DNA from 4 places in the Paenibacillus sp. FSL K6-2393 genome. Region 3 is predicted to be linked to each of the others. Evidence: predicted binding sites of a transcription regulator. Region 3 holds the regulator's gene; each other region holds the start of a gene.
What was found. Region 3 encodes Rex, which represses fermentation and respiration genes when NADH is low (regulators of the CRP and FNR family bind a similar motif). Its sites were predicted from a motif close to TTGTGAAATATTTCACAA; they were not measured.
Positions count from the first base shown of each region.

Region 1: the regulator Rex is predicted to act here: its motif matches at 2,173-2,190, upstream of pflB (formate C-acetyltransferase).
Region 2: the regulator Rex is predicted to act here: its motif matches at 1,846-1,863, upstream of MHI14_RS16010 (cytochrome ubiquinol oxidase subunit I).
Region 4: the regulator Rex is predicted to act here: its motif matches at 1,784-1,801, upstream of MHI14_RS01750 (cytochrome ubiquinol oxidase subunit I).

Region 1 covers NZ_JBBOCU010000001.1:2,418,476-2,422,705, reverse strand. Annotated here, with positions in the region: gene pflB (formate C-acetyltransferase) at 1-2,090, opposite strand, end outside; gene adhE (bifunctional acetaldehyde-CoA/alcohol dehydrogenase) at 3,034-4,230, opposite strand, start outside.
Region 2 covers NZ_JBBOCU010000001.1:3,624,530-3,628,759, reverse strand. Annotated here, with positions in the region: gene MHI14_RS16020 (LysR family transcriptional regulator) at 1-46, opposite strand, end outside; gene MHI14_RS16015 (MFS transporter) at 158-1,552, shown strand; gene MHI14_RS16010 (cytochrome ubiquinol oxidase subunit I) at 1,941-3,305, shown strand; gene MHI14_RS16005 (cytochrome d ubiquinol oxidase subunit II) at 3,305-4,230, shown strand, end outside.
Region 3 covers NZ_JBBOCU010000001.1:2,647,134-2,651,363, reverse strand. Annotated here, with positions in the region: gene MHI14_RS11785 (cell wall elongation regulator TseB-like domain-containing protein) at 242-772, opposite strand; gene MHI14_RS11780 (amidohydrolase) at 812-2,119, opposite strand; gene MHI14_RS11775 (redox-sensing transcriptional repressor Rex) at 2,106-2,759, opposite strand; gene dinG (ATP-dependent DNA helicase DinG) at 2,978-4,230, opposite strand, start outside.
Region 4 covers NZ_JBBOCU010000001.1:394,871-399,100, forward strand. Annotated here, with positions in the region: gene MHI14_RS01740 (glycosyltransferase) at 1-247, opposite strand, end outside; gene MHI14_RS01745 (tetratricopeptide repeat protein) at 247-1,539, opposite strand; gene MHI14_RS01750 (cytochrome ubiquinol oxidase subunit I) at 1,923-3,338, shown strand; gene cydB (cytochrome d ubiquinol oxidase subunit II) at 3,283-4,230, shown strand, end outside.

The sequences.
Region 1 (4,230 bases), 230 kb from region 3:
TGATGAGCGTTTTGACCGAAGTACCCATCCATCATCGCAGTCAGATTGGATTTACGTGTAGTCTCCTCTTTACCCAATGCTTTTGGCACGATGGAGAAGGTATTGGAAATACCGTCAAGACTGTGTTCATAAGGCAATTTGGCTACAGATCCAAGGGATGCCAGTGCACCTTTTTTGTCACGACCATGCATTGGGTTCGCACCTGGAGCAAATGGTTCACCTGCTTTACGACCATCCGGTGTAGTCCCTGTTTTCTTACCGTATACTACGTTGGATGTGATCGTCAGAACGGATTGTGTTGGCACTGCGTTACGGTAAGCTTTGTGCTTACGAATCATGCCCATGAAGTTCTCAACCAGTTCAACAGCAATGCTGTCTACGCTGTCTTCATTGTTACCGTAACAAGGGAAGTCTCCTTCGATTTCGAAATCAACTGCGATGCCTTGTTCGTTACGAATTGGTTTTACTTTGGCATATTTGATTGCACTCAGTGAATCTGCTGTAACCGACAGACCAGCGATACCACAAGCCATCGTACGTACAATGTCACGGTCATGCAATGCCATCTCGATACGCTCATAGCTGTATTTGTCGTGCATGTAGTGAATGACGTTGAGGGTGTTCATATACAGCTTCGCCAGCCACTCCATCATTGGTTTGAAACGTTTCATAACCTCATTGTAATCCAACACTTCGCTAGTGATGGCAGGATACTCAGGTCCAACTTGTGCTCCGGATTTCTCGTCACGACCACCGTTGATCGCATACAGGAGAGCTTTTGCCAAGTTGGCACGAGCGCCGAAGAATTGCATTTGTTTCCCGATCTTCATAGCCGACACACAGCATGCAATACCGTAATCGTCACCGTAGATTGGACGCATCAGATCATCATTTTCATACTGAATTGAGCTGGTTTCAATGGATACTTTACTGCAATAATCTTTGAAAGCTTCTGGAAGTTTCGTGGACCATAGTACAGTCAAGTTCGGTTCTGGTGCAGGACCCAAGTTGTGCAGTGTATGCAGGAAACGGAAGCTGTTTTTGGTTACACGTGTCTCACCATTTACAGACATACCCCCGATGGACTCCGTTACCCATGTTGGATCTCCACTGAACAGTTCGTTGTAATCCGGTGTACGCAGGAATTTGACAATCCGCAGTTTCATTACAAAATGGTCAACCAATTCCTGAGCCTGTTCTTCGGACAGAATACCTTCTTGCAGGTCACGTTCAATGTATATATCCAGGAAAGAAGATACACGTCCCAGTGACATCGCAGCACCGTTCTGTTCTTTGATCGCAGCGAGATAACCGAAGTACAACCATTGGAATGCTTCTTTTGCTGTTGTCGCTGGCAAGGAAATATCGAACCCGTGCATGTCGCCCAATTGTTTCAATTCTTGCAATGCACGAATCTGCTCAGACAATTCTTCCCGCAGACGAATGACATCTTCATCAATGACATCAACTTCGAGTGCGTTCAATTCGCCTTTTTTGTTACGAATCAGGAAGTCTACCCCGTACAAAGCTACACGACGATAGTCACCGATGATCCGGCCACGGCCATACGCATCTGGAAGACCTGTAATAATCCCTGCTTTACGCGCTGCACGCATATCGGAAGTATAAGCATCGAATACACCTTGGTTATGAGTTTTGCGAATGTTCGTAAATATATCAATGACGCCTTGAGGCAATTCGAAGCCGTATGCTTCACATGCATCAATCATCATCCGGATTCCGCCTGTTGGTTGAATGGAACGTTTGAACGGAGCATCGGTCTGAACGCCGACGATCTGCTCTTTGGATTGATCCAGATAACCGGGTTGGTGAGAAACAATAGTCGCTGGTGTGTTCACATCAACGTCAAGGACACCGCCGTTATCCCGTTCTTTTTTGGTCAGATCAGATACGATCTCCCACAATTCTTTGGTATTCTGGGTTGCACCTGCGAGAAATGTTTCATCGCCGTAATACGGAGACAAGTTGTGTGCCAGAAAATCATTCACATCTACGGATTTGGTCCATGTTCCTTTGGTAAAGTTTCTCCAGCCTGTTTGTTGTTTGACATCTTTTTCAATCACCGACATCTTAATCCCTCCACTAATTTGGATTTCTGGACACATAACATCTTGCTTCATTCGTAGCATTGTGTGCCCAGAGCCGCGATTAATGTGAATTGTTTCACATAAACCGGAACATGTTCTCTCTACTTGGGAACCGGAACCGCGGGATGAATGTTTTTCTTACATTTTCAGTATACGTCTTGGGGCTTTCATCATCTGTGATTTTTGTCACAAAGTCAGTGAACTAACTCACTCCACCTGCGCTGTGTCCCATTGAACCCTACTTAGTTTCACACTTAGCCACTTCGCGGGCAGAACAACTTCCGATCGCTGTTATCCCCGGATTTTTTCAATTTTATTTTTCAAAGGGGAAAATCCGGGGATAAAGGCGAACGCTCCGCTTCTTCAGTTTTTTCTGCCCTCTCCGTTATTGTGTGAACATCTGGCTCAAACGGCCACATCACGGATTCCGTGTAACCTCTTTAAGAACCTTTGCTCCTCCATGTTCGGAGCAAAACAAAACTTAGAATAAACCCTGAAAAACAGATGCTCGCTCTTCTGTTTTTCTACCCTCTTCGTTCTTGTGTGAACATCTGGCTCAAACAGCCACGTCACGGATTCCGTGTAACCTCTTTAAGAACCATTGCTCCTCTATGCTCGGAGCAAAACTAAACTTAGAATAAATCCTGAAAAACAGATGCTTCGCTCTTCTGTTTTTCTGCCCTCTTCGTTATTGTTTGAACATCTGGCTCAAACAGCCACATCACGGATTCCGTGTAACCTCTCTAGAACCCTTTTGCTCCTCTATGCTCGGAGCAAATCAAATCTTAGAATAAATCCTGAAAAACAGGTGCTTCGCTCTTCTGTTTTTCTGCCCACTCGTTATTGTGTGAAAGACGGCAATCGGGGCTCCCCTCTTGGGGAACCCTGATCTTCTTGCCGTAAGGCACGCTTCGTTCTAAATTTATTATTCAAACTTTCCATAGAAAGCGTTGCGGTATACATCGGCCAGTTCAGTTACCAGCGGCAGCTTCGGATTGGCGGTTGTACATTGGTCTTCGAAGGCACGGTCTGCCAGATAATCCACATGTGCTTCAAAGTCTTTGGCATCAAATCCGATTTCCTGGAACGATTCTTCAATGCCCAATGTTTTGTTCAGTTTGCGAATCGCATTGATGAGACTGGTTACGCCTTCTTCTGTCGTACGTGCAGGCAATCCCAGAATCCGTGCGATTTCGGCATACCGCTCATCCGCTACAAAGTGCGAATATTTCGGGAACGATGCAAATTTGGTCGGTTTTTTCGCGTTGTAACGAATGACGTGTGGCATCAGGATTGCATTGGTGCGTCCGTGTGCGGTATGGTACTGACCGCCCCATTTGTGCGCCAAGCTGTGGTTAATGCCCAGGAATGCGTTGGCAAATGCCATACCGGCAATTGTGGAAGCATTATGCATTTTCTCACGTGCCAGTTTGTCACCTTGCAGTGCCGATTGCTCCAGGTATTGGAACACCAGTTGGATTGCTTTGATCGCAAGTCCATCCGTGTAATCATTTGCCATGACAGACACATATGCTTCAATCGCATGCGTCAGGACGTCCATACCTGTATCTGCAACGGCTGTTCTAGGCAGGGAGTACACAAACTCCGGATCAACAATCGCTACGTCTGGTGTCAGCTCATAGTCGGCCAATGGATATTTGGTGTTACCTTGATTTTTATCTGTGATAACCGCGAACGATGTCACTTCAGATCCTGTACCGGATGTGGTTGGAATTGCTACAAATTTCGCTTTTACGCCGAGACGTGGATATTTGTAGATCCGTTTACGGATATCCATGAATTTCTGTTTCAGATCGTTGAAGTCCGTGTCCGGATATTCATAGAACAACCACATGGCTTTGGCAGCATCCATCGGTGATCCACCGCCGAGTGCGATAATGCAGTCTGGCTGGAAGCGGCGCATCATTTCTGTACCGCGGTCTACCGTTGTTGTCGATGGATCTGGCTCAACATCGGAGAATACTTCGATCGCTACTGGCATTTGGCGTTGACGCAGATAGTGTTCTACCTTTTCAACATATCCAAGTTTCACCATCATGGCATCCGTAATAATCGCCACACGTGTGATATCAGGCATTTTGGCAAGATACTGCGTTGCCCC
Region 2 (4,230 bases), 980 kb from region 3:
CGCATCGGGCCACCGTCAGGAAATAGTTTAGTTGAAGAAGTTCCATTTGCACCATTCCTTCATTCCTTCTAGTTCATCAAATCATAACATATAATGCGTTGGAATAAATGAATACGTTCAAGTAAGATAACAGCAGAAGAGAGAGAGAGGTGCACCAATGAACGTTCGAAATAAAGGATTGATGTTAGCTGTTGGACTTGGAATTATGTTGAATCCGTTGAATTCCTCCATGATTTCGGTGGCAATCTCCAGGCTACAACAAGTGTATCAACTTAATTTTACAGCCGTTTCGTGGATTATTTTATCATTTTACATTGCCAGTGCTGTCGCTCAACCCGTTATGGGCAAGTGTAGTGATTTGTTTGGCCGCAGGAAGATCTTCCTCATGGGTCTTGTTATTGTTTTTGTATCGTCCATGCTAGCTCCGTGGTCTCCCAGTTTTTCGTGGCTCATCGTATTCCGGATCGTTCAATCGATTGGCACAAGCATGATGGTGGCCGTTGGAATGGCGATTGTCAGAATGAACGTGACTGAAAAACAAGCCTCCGCCTTGTCCACCTTGGCTATATTCCTTTCAGGAGCGGCTGCAGTTGGACCTTTTGTTGGTGGAGTATTGATTCATTGGTGGGACTGGCAGAGCATATTCTTCGTTAATATTCCGTTTGTCATGGCAAGCTTTTGGTTCGCCTGGAAAACAATCCCGAAGGACGAGCAATCTCCGTCTATCTCTGGTCACATGTCCATTCGGCAATGGCTTGCGTTAATTGACGCACCAGGTATCCTGATGTTTACGGTAGCTTTGGTGACTCTGCTCATCGGTTTACTTTCAGTAAGTTCCACAGGAGATATTTCAACATGGCATCTGCTGACAGGGGGGATCGGGTTAATCGTACTCGTCATGTTCATCCGACATGAATTAAAAGCAGGCACGCCTTTTATCCCTCTGCGCACGTTTGCCTCATATCCCGAGATGACTTGGGTGAATGTGCAATACATGCTGGTGAACATCCTGTTTTACGCACTTTTTTTTGGAGTTCCTACGTTTTTGAAGCAGGTACGTCATCTCAATGAAGTTCATACAGGAATGAGCATGCTAGCTTTGGGGTTATGTTCAGTCATTATTGCACCGATCGCAGGGCGCTGGATTGACAGATCAGGATCACGGCCAGCTCTAATCGTATCCGCTTCTTTAATGACATTTGGCTCTATATTGATCGTTATTATGAACGAAACTTCTCCAATCTTCATTGTCATTGTTGCCTTAGCTTTATTTGGAATAAGTAACGGCCTAAACGCGGTCGGCATGCAAGCAGCTCTGTTCAAAAGCACACCCAAAGAAATGATCGGAGTCGCATCGGGTATTTTTAATACATCACGCTACCTGGGAACCATCTTATCGTCGTTATTAATTGGGATTGTCATGGGGGATACATTCAATGTGACAGGATTTCAGATGCTTGGAATCATCCTTACGATATTAGCTGCATCACTGATCATCATGAGCGTACATCGCGAAGCAGGTGCGGAGAGTCCGGAGCAAGTAAGCAAGTAAAATAGCGAATCTGCCGTGCAATAGCACGTTTACACCCAATGAATCAATAGCTCCATTGGGTGTATTTTTTGTTTTTCACCAAGTTGTCAGAAAGAGTTGATCCTTTCTTGAACGTTTAGGGTAGAAGACGTGTCTTTGATTGAATTAGGTAAAAATAAAGATATAATAATTTTGATTAATAGGCTTGGTTAGTACTTTAAGTGCATCAATATCAGATTTTAATAGGCATCCAATGCTGGAGCCAACAGGAGTAAACGCAATAAAGGTGTGGCAAGATATCGTCATACCTAACTTTGTGAAATTTTTCGCAACTCTGCATTGAGCTTGGCCGAAGCTGATATTGAATGTTAAAAAAATGAACAGAGTTTGAAAGGAGGCAACACAAAGAATGGCTATTGATACGGTGTTATGGAGCAGGCTAGTGACTGGTTTGACGCTGGGATTCCACGTGATTTTTGCAACGCTGGGTGTCGGTGTACCTTTGATGATTGCTATTGCAGAGTTCATCGGCATTCGGAAGAAGGATCACCATTACATACTTATGGCAAAGAGGTGGTCACGAGGGTTTGTCATTTCTGTCGCGGTAGGTGTCGTGACAGGCACAGCGATATCACTGCAGTTGGCCTTGGTATGGCCGAATTTTATGAAGCTGGCTGGGAATGTCATTGCACTGCCACTATTTATGGAAGTGTTCGCATTCTTTTTTGAAGCGATATTCCTGGGCATTTATCTGTACACGTGGGATCGGTTCAAAAATCCGTATATCCACTGGTTGCTGACTATTCCGATTGTCGCCGGGGCAGGCATGTCTGCTGTTTTTATTACAACAGTGAACGGATTCATGAACCAGCCTGAAGGTTTTGTCATGGAAGCAGGTCAATTCATGGCAGTGAACCCCGTGCAAGCGATGTTGAATACGGCGACGTTCTCCAAAGTATTCCATGTATTAAGCTCGGCTTATCTGACAGGAGCTGCTCTGTTAGCCGGAATAGCAGCCTTTGCGATGCTGAGAAAAGGAGTGTCGGCCTACCACAAAAAAGGCTTGAATCTCATGATGGCCGTTGTGCTGGTATTCAGTTTATTAAATTCTTTAGCTGGAGATGTGTCTGCCAAGTTTTTGGCTGAGCATCAGCCGGAGAAGCTCGCAGCTGCCGAGTGGCATTTCGAGACGGAAAGCGGAGCGGATTTGATTTTTTTGGGATGGCTGAATGCAGAACATGAAATTATAGGCGCTCTTCATTTGCCGAAACTGCTCAGTTTCCTTGCCTTTGGAGACTTTAACGCCGAGGTTACCGGGCTGAATGAATTTCCACCAGATGAACACCCGCCCTTACTTGTGCATTATTTGTTTGATCTAATGGCTGGAATTGGATTTGCTCTACTTGCTATATCAAGTCTGTACTTCCTGTTTGTGTTTTGGAAGAAACGTAATCAGTTTAACAAGTGGATGCTTCGTATGGTTGCACTTAGTGCACCGCTTGCTTTTCTGGCTGTTGAAATGGGCTGGTTCTATGCAGAGATCGGGCGGCAGCCATGGATCATCCGAGGTTATATGCGAGTGGAAGAGGCTGCTACTTCTTCACCGAGTGTAAGAATTTTATTTTTCGTCTTCTTGCTTCTATACATCGTGCTCGGCGTCATCTGTGTTCTCGTATTGAGACGTCTGTTCAATAATAATCCTGCGGAGCTTGAGATGGAGAAATGGTTGGAACAGAAGCATGATCAATCAGCCAAGAAAGGGGATCAGGCCTGATGAGTTATGAATTGATTGGTATATCCGTACTCTGGCTGTTCTTGTACGGCTATCTTATTGTAGCTTCTATTGATTTTGGAGCAGGTTTCTTCGCCTTTTATGCACGCCTGACAAAGCAGGATCACCTGATTAATCGTCTGATCTCCCGTTATCTATCACCGGTCTGGGAGATCACCAATGTATTTTTTGTCTTTTTCTATATTGGCATCGTTGGATTCTTTCCGGATACTGCTTACTATTATGGCTCCGCGCTGCTTGTTCCGGGAAGTATTGCCGTCATTTTACTTGCTATTCGTGGGTCGTTCTATGCTTTCGAGAATTATGGTTCCAAAAATAACGTCGTATATCTGTTTTTATACGGGGCTACCGGGTTGCTTATTCCAGCGTCATTGTCAGTGGCACTGACCCTCTCAGAAGGTGGCTTTATTTTGAAGCAAGGGGATACCGTTTCCCTGGATTACTGGGCGCTGTTTACGAATCCATTATCGTGGAGCATCGTTGGTCTAGCCATCGTGTCCGTATTGTTCATTAGCGGATCATTTCTCACATTTTACGCTTCTCGCGCAGAGGACCATTCGGCATTGAAGCTGATGCGGAACTATGCTTTGTTCTGGAGCACACCGACCATTATTCTCGCGCTGACTGCATTTATATATTTGGGTCAACACAATGAGCGTCATTTTCAAAATATGATGGATTTATGGTGGCTGCTGGCGCTTTCCGTTGCGTTTTTCATGATTGCCATGTGGCTGTTATATAACGGACGGCGTTACGGTTTAGCTTTTATATGCATCATGCTGCAATTTTTCACAGCCTTTTTCGCTTACGGGATTGGGCAATATCCTTACATTCTGGATCCATTCATCACCATTCAGAGCAGCGCCACATCACCTGCAATGGGCTTTGCACTCGTCGTTGTGTTTAT
Region 3 (4,230 bases):
TGTACATTGACTCCTGCGAGAATTTCGACAGGATTATTTGTTTTTGAATGTAACTTTGAGTACATATCTGAGTATATCACATCGTATATACATTTTCGAAGGCGAAAATATGAATAAATTATTAATTTTAACTATTTAAATCAAAAATGTTTACAGACAACACAAAGAACCGGTTCAGTCGGATATCCGTCTGCCGGTTCTTTTATTTCTCTAATTCTCTAGTTATGTCACTCTATTTGTTCTAGCTGTTCGGGAGGGTGTAGACCAGGTCCACCTGTTCTCCGTTGCTAAAACGATAAAAGCGATAGTGGTTATGCGTACCGTCTTTATAATACACTTGCCACACATATATTCCATTCACAACTCCGGGCATGATTCGCTTAATCTCGCCGGCAGGAACTTCAGAACTGAAGCGATTGCGGATCTGCGCTTCGGACATGCCATTCTGCAGCAGCTCACTGTGTACAGCGTTTGCACCCTTAGCCGGTTGATTGTTTGCATCGAATTTAACCCAGACCATAACATCCTGGTTATCCTTATTTTTACCGATCAGGGTCCAGTAGATGTTGTCAGAGCCTTCTTTGTCTCCCCAGATGTACTTGCGCAATTCATCATAGGATGTAATGCCCAGTTGCTTCTGTGCTGCTTGTATGGCGAGCGCTTCTTCCTTACGTTGGTCCTGTGTGACATAGACGTAATAACGCTGAAGTCCAAACAGAATCAGAACCAGTGCAAGCAGCGAAATCCATATCCACTTCTTTTTTTTCTTCAAAAGCCGAACTTCCTTTCCCTATGATGTTCTGTCCTGCAATTAACGAGCAAGCAGACCATCAAATGCCAATTGAGACTCACGCAAAATGCGCTCTTCATCCAGCGTCAGACATTCGCCGTGTTTCACCACTTGTTTTCCATCCACCCATACGTGCTCTACATCTTTGGCAGAAGCCGAGTAGATGGTATGCGAGATCAGGTCTGTATGTGGATAGAAATGTGCCTGTTCAATGTCCAAAGCGATAAAATCAGCCTTCATGCCAACCTGGAGTGCTCCGGTATTGTTCAAGAAGATGGATTTGGCACCGTATGACGTTCCGAGGAGTAACGCTTCGCCTGCTGGCACTGCCGTCGGGTCACCAGATACACCTTTGTGGATCAATGCAGCCAGTCTCATTTCCTCGAACATATCCAGGTTGTTGTTGCTTGCCGGTCCGTCTGTTCCGAGTGACACGGTAACTCCTGCTTTCAGTAACGCAGGTACCCGCGCAACACCGGAAGCGAGTTTCAGGTTACTTCCCGGGTTATGGGATACAGCCACATCATGACGGGCCAAAATTTCAATCTCTTCGTCATTCAGATGCACCGCATGTGCAACCAGGGATGGACGGGAGAAAAAGCCCAGTTTCTCCAGATGTGCCACAGGACGCAGTCCATAATCAGCCACGTTCTGCTCCACTTCACGAAGCGTTTCAGACATATGTGTATGGAGAGGAAGGTTCAGGTCGTTCGCAACCTGCACAAGCTTCTCTATGTAGTCAGGAGGGCATGTATATGGTGCATGTGGCGAGATTACGGTTGTAATGCGACCATCTGCCTGTCCATTCCACTCACGTGCAAACGCTGCCGACTCCTCCAGCTTCCGCAGTTGCTCTTCTTCCGAGCACAGCCCGATTACACCACGTGCCAGTGCTGCTCTAACGCCTGATTGCTCCACAACTTTGGCAACTTGATCCATGTGATCGTACATGTCCAGGAAAGCTGTAGTTCCGCCTTTCAACATTTCAAGCACCGACAGGGAAGTTCCCCAATATACATCTTCTGAAGTCATTTTTGCTTCCATCGGCCACATTTTTTCCTGCAACCATACTTGCAATGCAAGATCGTCTCCGTGCCCTCTGAGCAACGACATTGCTGCATGACCATGCGTATTGATCAGACCCGGCAGGAAGAACAGTCCTTTTCCATCCACTTTGGTACAATTTTTGTCTCCATCCGGCAATGTCTCACCAATATGCACAATCTTGTCATCCTCGACAACCATGTATCCTTGAACCACGTTCCATGCTGTGCCGCCTTCATTAACGGCAAATTTGCCGTTGTGAATTACCCATCTATTTGTTGTCATCTTCCTCGTCGTCCTTTCCAGTCTCCAAGTAATAGGCCAAACTAAGCAGATCCGTTGTAAAGTCAGCATGGTGAATGCGGATATGCGGCGGTGTTTTTAGAATTGTTGGTGCAAAATTAAGGATCGCTTCAATTCCTGATTCAATAAGCTGATCCGCAACATTTTGGGCTTCCGTATCCGGAACCGTGATAATACCGATACGGATGTTTTCCGTTTTAACCGCTTCCGTCAATTCATTCATTGGTTTTACCGTCAAACTGTTGATTTGGCTACCAATCTTCGGTCCATATGCATCAAATACAGCAACAATCTTCATGTTGTCTTTCAGATATGCGTTGTAGTTGGACAAGGCTTGACCGAGATTACCCGCGCCTACCAGAGCTACATTAATTTGCTGATCGATTTTGAGAATGTGACGAATTTTCTCAATCAAATAAGATACATCATACCCGATTCCTTTACGACCAAAATCACCGAAGTAAGCCAGGTCTTTACGAATTTGGGCCGGATTCAGATCCAGCCTCTGTCCAAGCTCTTGAGAAGAAACAGTAGCCACCTCACGCTGATGCAACTCGTTCAAATAACGCAAGTATACAGGCAGACGGCGTACCACCGCTTCTGAAATTTTATCCGATTTCATTCTTGCTCCCCCTTACCAAGGCCACGATAAAATAATAGATGAAAAGATGAGCATCCTGTATAAACTCAAAGATAAACGTGACATTTTATACAGAATGCTCCTTGTAATTTAGGTTATAAGTTCTTACGTGCAGCTGCTTTAATCGGATACGGAAATATCTAATAAAGTTTAACGCCAAACGATAGTGTCATGCAATGATATAACGAACAAAACAACCATTATTTTTGTTCATTAGCAGGTTTTTCCAACCACTCGGTAATTCGTGGAACCATCTGCTCCGTGAGCATGTGTTCCATTTTGGGACCAGGTAAAGAATATAAAAAGAATTTACCATAGTACGCTTCAATCACCCGTGTATCATAAACAATGACAATTCCTCTGTCCTTCGCTGTACGCACCAACCGGCCAAATCCCTGCTTGAAACGAATGACCGCTTGCGGCACGGACAGTTTCATGAACGGATTTTTCTTCTGTTCCTGAAGCAGCTCACTCTTGGCTTCCACCAACGGATGATTCGGTGGCTGGAAAGGCAGTCGCACAATAGCGAGACAGGTTAGCGCCTCTCCCGGGATATCTACACCCTCCCAGAAGCTGCTTGTACCCAGAAGTACCGTAGCTTTGGCATCTTGGAACCTGCGAGTCAGCTTGGAGCGGCTTCCACTGTCAACGCCTTGCCCAAGCAACGAGATGTCGTTACCAGACAGTGCCTCCTTCAGCGGATCATAGACCTGTCGCAGCATCTTGTATGAAGTAAACAGAACCATCATGCGTCCACGCGTGGCAATTGCCGTCTCTGCGAGTGATCGCACCAGCATATTAACAAAGTGCGCATCACCCACACTGCCCTTCACACTCGGGAAATCACGCGGAATCACCAGAAGTGCCTGATCGCGATAGTTGAAAGGTGATGGCAGCATCGAAGTTAACAACCGATTATTCTCGGAAGCTTCCTGCAAGCCAAGTTGTTCAATCATGAACTGGAATGACTTATCTACCGAAAGCGTAGCCGATGTAAGTACAACACTTTTCTTTTTATCAAAAAATAAATCCTTAAGTTGTGCACTGACATCTACAGGTACAGCATACAACTGAAGAGATTTACTTCGGAACTGACCGCTGGCTTCCATCCAGTACACCGTTTTGGCATCATCCATACGCATGAAGAAACGTAGATTCTCCTTCAATGTGGTCAGATCTTTCAGCAATCCTGTAATGTCCGTGATCAGACTATCCGATTGATAATCATCCTGATCCTCTTTCACCTCAAGCAGCAATTTGTCCCCTTTGCGAACCAAATCGCCCAGAGTCACATAGATCTGGTTCTCCAGATCCTGCAACTCCTGCCATTTTGCAGGTTTCTGAGAAGCTTTCAGACGCAGTGAAAATTGCCCCGTCTCTCCCGGTGAAGCATCACTTCGTTCAGGCAACAAACCGAACAAGGCATCGCTCATACGATCCCACAGTTCCTTGA
Region 4 (4,230 bases), 2.3 Mb from region 3:
CACTTGTTTCCTCTTGTGATACAGCAACATCCTGTTCTCCCTGACCTTGTGAATCATTCCAGTGATGCACTTGGCTTCGGATGTCCTGTGTTGGTTGTGCATGATCCGGGGTGTGATCTCCATTTTCCAATGCGTCTGTATGTGTTCGATCGACTGTTTCGGTTGGCGTGTAAGTGGTTTCGGTTCGGATATCCCTGTGCACCATTGGCCCATTCAACTGTTGTCTACGCTTCTTCGGGTCCAGCATCATGGCACCTCCCCAAGCAATTGCTGTACAGCATGATCCAACAACTCCAGTTCGACAATCCGGGCGAGCGCATCTTCATCCTCCAGTGCCGTTTCGAGAAAATGTCGGACTGCCCCGTGCCGTTCCCCTCGCAGTGCCAGCGCACTGCCGGATAATTGCTGATAATCCCGGCGACTGGCATCATCCTGAATATCGACTGCATGCACCAGAGCCAGTGCCTCTTCCACACGTCCTGTCTCCTGATAAATGCGGAATTTCCAATGTCTCGCCGTTTCTCCGCCAAGTTCGTCCAGGATACGCAGGGCGTTTCCGTAATCATCGTTCATACGCAGTAGTTCCGCTCGTACAAGTTGTTCTTCTCCTGCCTCAAGCCAGCGACATAACTGTTCATAATGATGCCGTTCTTGTTCATCTGCTGCACTAATTCCGTACACCCGCAGGGCGTCCTCCAACTGTCCGGCCCGGGCATGAATGGCAGACAGGAATCGATAATGGGAAACCACACAATCACTGCGACCGTTCATGACCGCCTGGGTGAAGGCCTCTTGCAGCGAATGGACGGCCCGCCGATCTTCAAGCAAGTACTCATAGGCTGCCAGCAAAAAGGATATCGTCTCATGTGGGCCTGCTTTGGCTCGGAGCTGTCGGTAGAAGTCGGCACGTACACTGCATTGAAGCAGGCTGACGCTATCCGAAGTGCCTGACAAGACCTGCCGCAGCGCATGCAGGAAGAACAGTTCGTAGTCCCGGAGAGGGACTTCGAGATCATCCTTTTGCATCGTACCCGCAGGTGCAGGGTCTTCGCCGCCCAGCCAGATAACACGTACGCCTTGGAATAACAGCTTCATATAACGTGTCTCGGAGGATGTGCCTACCAGATCGGCGATGCCGACCAGTTTGGAAATACTGCTCTCCCATAGGGGAGAAGATGATTCTTCCCCAGCAGGCTCAGGGAGCAGGGCGATACATAGCTCCGGCTCCAGCGAGGCTGTAGCCATTAGCCAGTAGGGATGGGCGACTACGGCTACGGTGCGAGGTTCCAGCAATAGCTGCTCGGCTTCAGGGAGGGAGATGACGGTAATGACCGGAGGTACATCTTCTGTTTGCGTCAGGCTGCTGACATAGTATACCTCTCCCTCGATTGACAGCAGTGCAGCAATATCGGGATAGGGAAAGGATGACCAGCCCCCTTTGCGAGGGAAGAGAACATATCGGACAGGGGGCTGTGTTGTACTGGCCTTATCCTGGCTGGCTTCGGTGTCTTCACCTGGTAGTGGTGCAGGTTTTTCCATGAATAGTTCACCTCACCTTGACTGTAATATGGAGCGTCATTCGCTCTGCATGTACTGCATGCTTTCACTTCATATGTAAAGCCCTCACGGTACTTCGCATGATATGCCTGAGACTAACATATGGGCATTCCGTCCCAAACATGAGTATCTTCCATGAATAGATGAAGTTGGCAAGCTATGATAATAGGCTGAATTTTATCTTTTGTGTGACCAGGATCACTTTTTTTTGCTCTAGAGACGAAGATTGTGATAATTCTCACATGTATAAAATAGGTATTCTGGCACAATACGTTCATCAACGTATTTGGCGGACAGACAGCGAAGGTGCAGCTTCAATGCCAAATACGCATACTGCGAAGTGAACAGAAAGAAGGGGTAACGGTATGGATCCGATTATGTTATCGCGTATCCAATATGCACTTACAACGATTTTCCATTTCTTTTTTGTCCCGCTATCCATCGGTCTTGTACTGTTGGTTGCAATCATGGAGACGTTGTACGTTGTTAAGGGTAAGGAGATCTACAAAACGATGGCCAAGTTCTGGGGCAAGCTGTTCCTGATTAACTTTGCCGTCGGGGTAGTCACAGGTATTTTGCAAGAGTTCCAGTTCGGTATGAACTGGTCCGAGTACTCCCGATTTGTCGGGGACGTGTTCGGTGCGCCACTGGCTATTGAAGCGCTACTGGCGTTTTTTATGGAGTCTACATTTATTGGTTTGTGGATATTCGGATGGGATCGTTTGTCCAAAAAAGTGCATCTGGCCTGCATCTGGCTGGTATTTGTCGGCACATTCCTGTCCGCGCTGTGGATTCTGGCAGCCAATTCGTTTATGCAGCATCCGGTCGGGTTTGAGATTAATAACGGCCGAGCCGAGATGAATGATTTCTTTGCACTCATCACGAATGGTCAGCTTCTCGTCGAATTCCCACATACGATTTTTGGGGCATTGATGACAGGGGCTTTCGTCGTAACCGGGATTAGTGCCTACAAATTGATGAAAAAGCAAGATGTGGAGATCTTCCGCAAATCGTTTAATATTGCGATCATTATCGCTCTTGTTTCTTCATTCGGCGTCGCATTCTCGGGTCACTTCCAGGCGCAATATCTGGTGGAGACACAGCCGATGAAGATGGCAGCCAGTGAGGGCACATGGACAACGACAGAAGATCCGGCGCCATGGACGGTGGTCGCTTTTATTGACCCGGATAAACAGGAGAGTACGGGTGAGATCAAAATCCCTGGATTACTCAGTTACCTGTCCTACAGCAAGTTCTCCGGTAGTGTCAAAGGCATGAAGGAACTGAATGCTGAGTATCAGCAGACATATGGACCTGGGGATTACATCCCGCCGGTACGGACAACGTTCTGGAGTTTCCGCATTATGATCGCAGCGGGTGGTTTGATGATTGTGCTGGCGCTGTACGGTACGTTTCTGGCTATGCGCAAGAAGCTGGAGGTCGCTGGAAAGTGGTTTATGCGTCTGATGGTATTTGCCATATCCTTGCCGTTTATCGCCAATACATCAGGTTGGATTATGACCGAGGTTGGCAGGCAGCCGTGGACGGTATTTGGCTATATGACCACCGAAGCCGGGGTCTCACCGAACGTATCCGCAGGAATGATCCTGTTCTCGACCATTGCTTTTACCGCTGCGTATACGGTTCTCGGAATCGTGATGGTATACCTGTTCGTACGTGAGATCAAAGCAGGACCGTTTGCGGTCGAGAAGCCGGAAGATCACGATGAATCGGCCGATCCGTTCGGCGTGGATGGAGGTTATTCCGTTGTCACTAAGTGAGTTGTGGTTTTTGCTGATTGCCGTATTGTTTGTCGGTTTTTTCTTTTTGGAAGGTTTTGATTTTGGTGTGGGGATGTCTACAGGCATTATTGCCAAAACAGATCGTGAACGCCGGACCCTGATCAACTCGATCGGTCCGTTCTGGGATGGTAATGAAGTATGGCTGATTACAGCAGGGGGAGCGATGTTTGCTGCCTTCCCGCACTGGTATGCGACGTTGTTCAGTGGTTTTTACCTGCCACTTGTGGTGGTGTTACTCGCCTTGATTGGCCGCGGAGTTGCTTTCGAATTCCGCAGTAAAATGAAACAGCAGCGCTGGCGCAAAACGTGGGACACCATCATTGTTGTCTCCAGTGCACTCTTGCCGTTCCTGTTCGGCGTGGTCTTTGCCACGTTGATGAAAGGTCTGCCCATTGATGGGGAGATGCAGTTGCGTGCAGGATTCCTCGATATTGTTAATCCGTACACCGTGATTGGTGGCTTGAGTGTAACCCTGCTGTGTCTGGTTCATGGATTGCTGTTTGCATCACTACGAACAGTAGGTGATCTCAGAGAGCGTGCCTTGAAGACAGCGCAAAAATTGATGCTGCCGCTGGCTGCACTGCTCGCCGTTTACGCGTTAATGACGTATTTCATGACCGATGTATTCGCCGTACGCGGCTGGGCTCTTTGGATCATGGTTGTACTTGGCGCAGTTTCGCTTGCACTTGCGGCATACTTTGTTCGTCAGAAGCGTGAAGGCTGGGCTTTTGGTATGACTGGGGCAGTGATTGCAATTGCCTTTGCCTCGGTCTTTATTGGACTTTTCCCAAGAGTGATGGTGAGTTCCTTTGGGGCGGCATATGACCTGACTGTATACAACGCCGCATCCGGCGCTTATTCATTGAAAGTA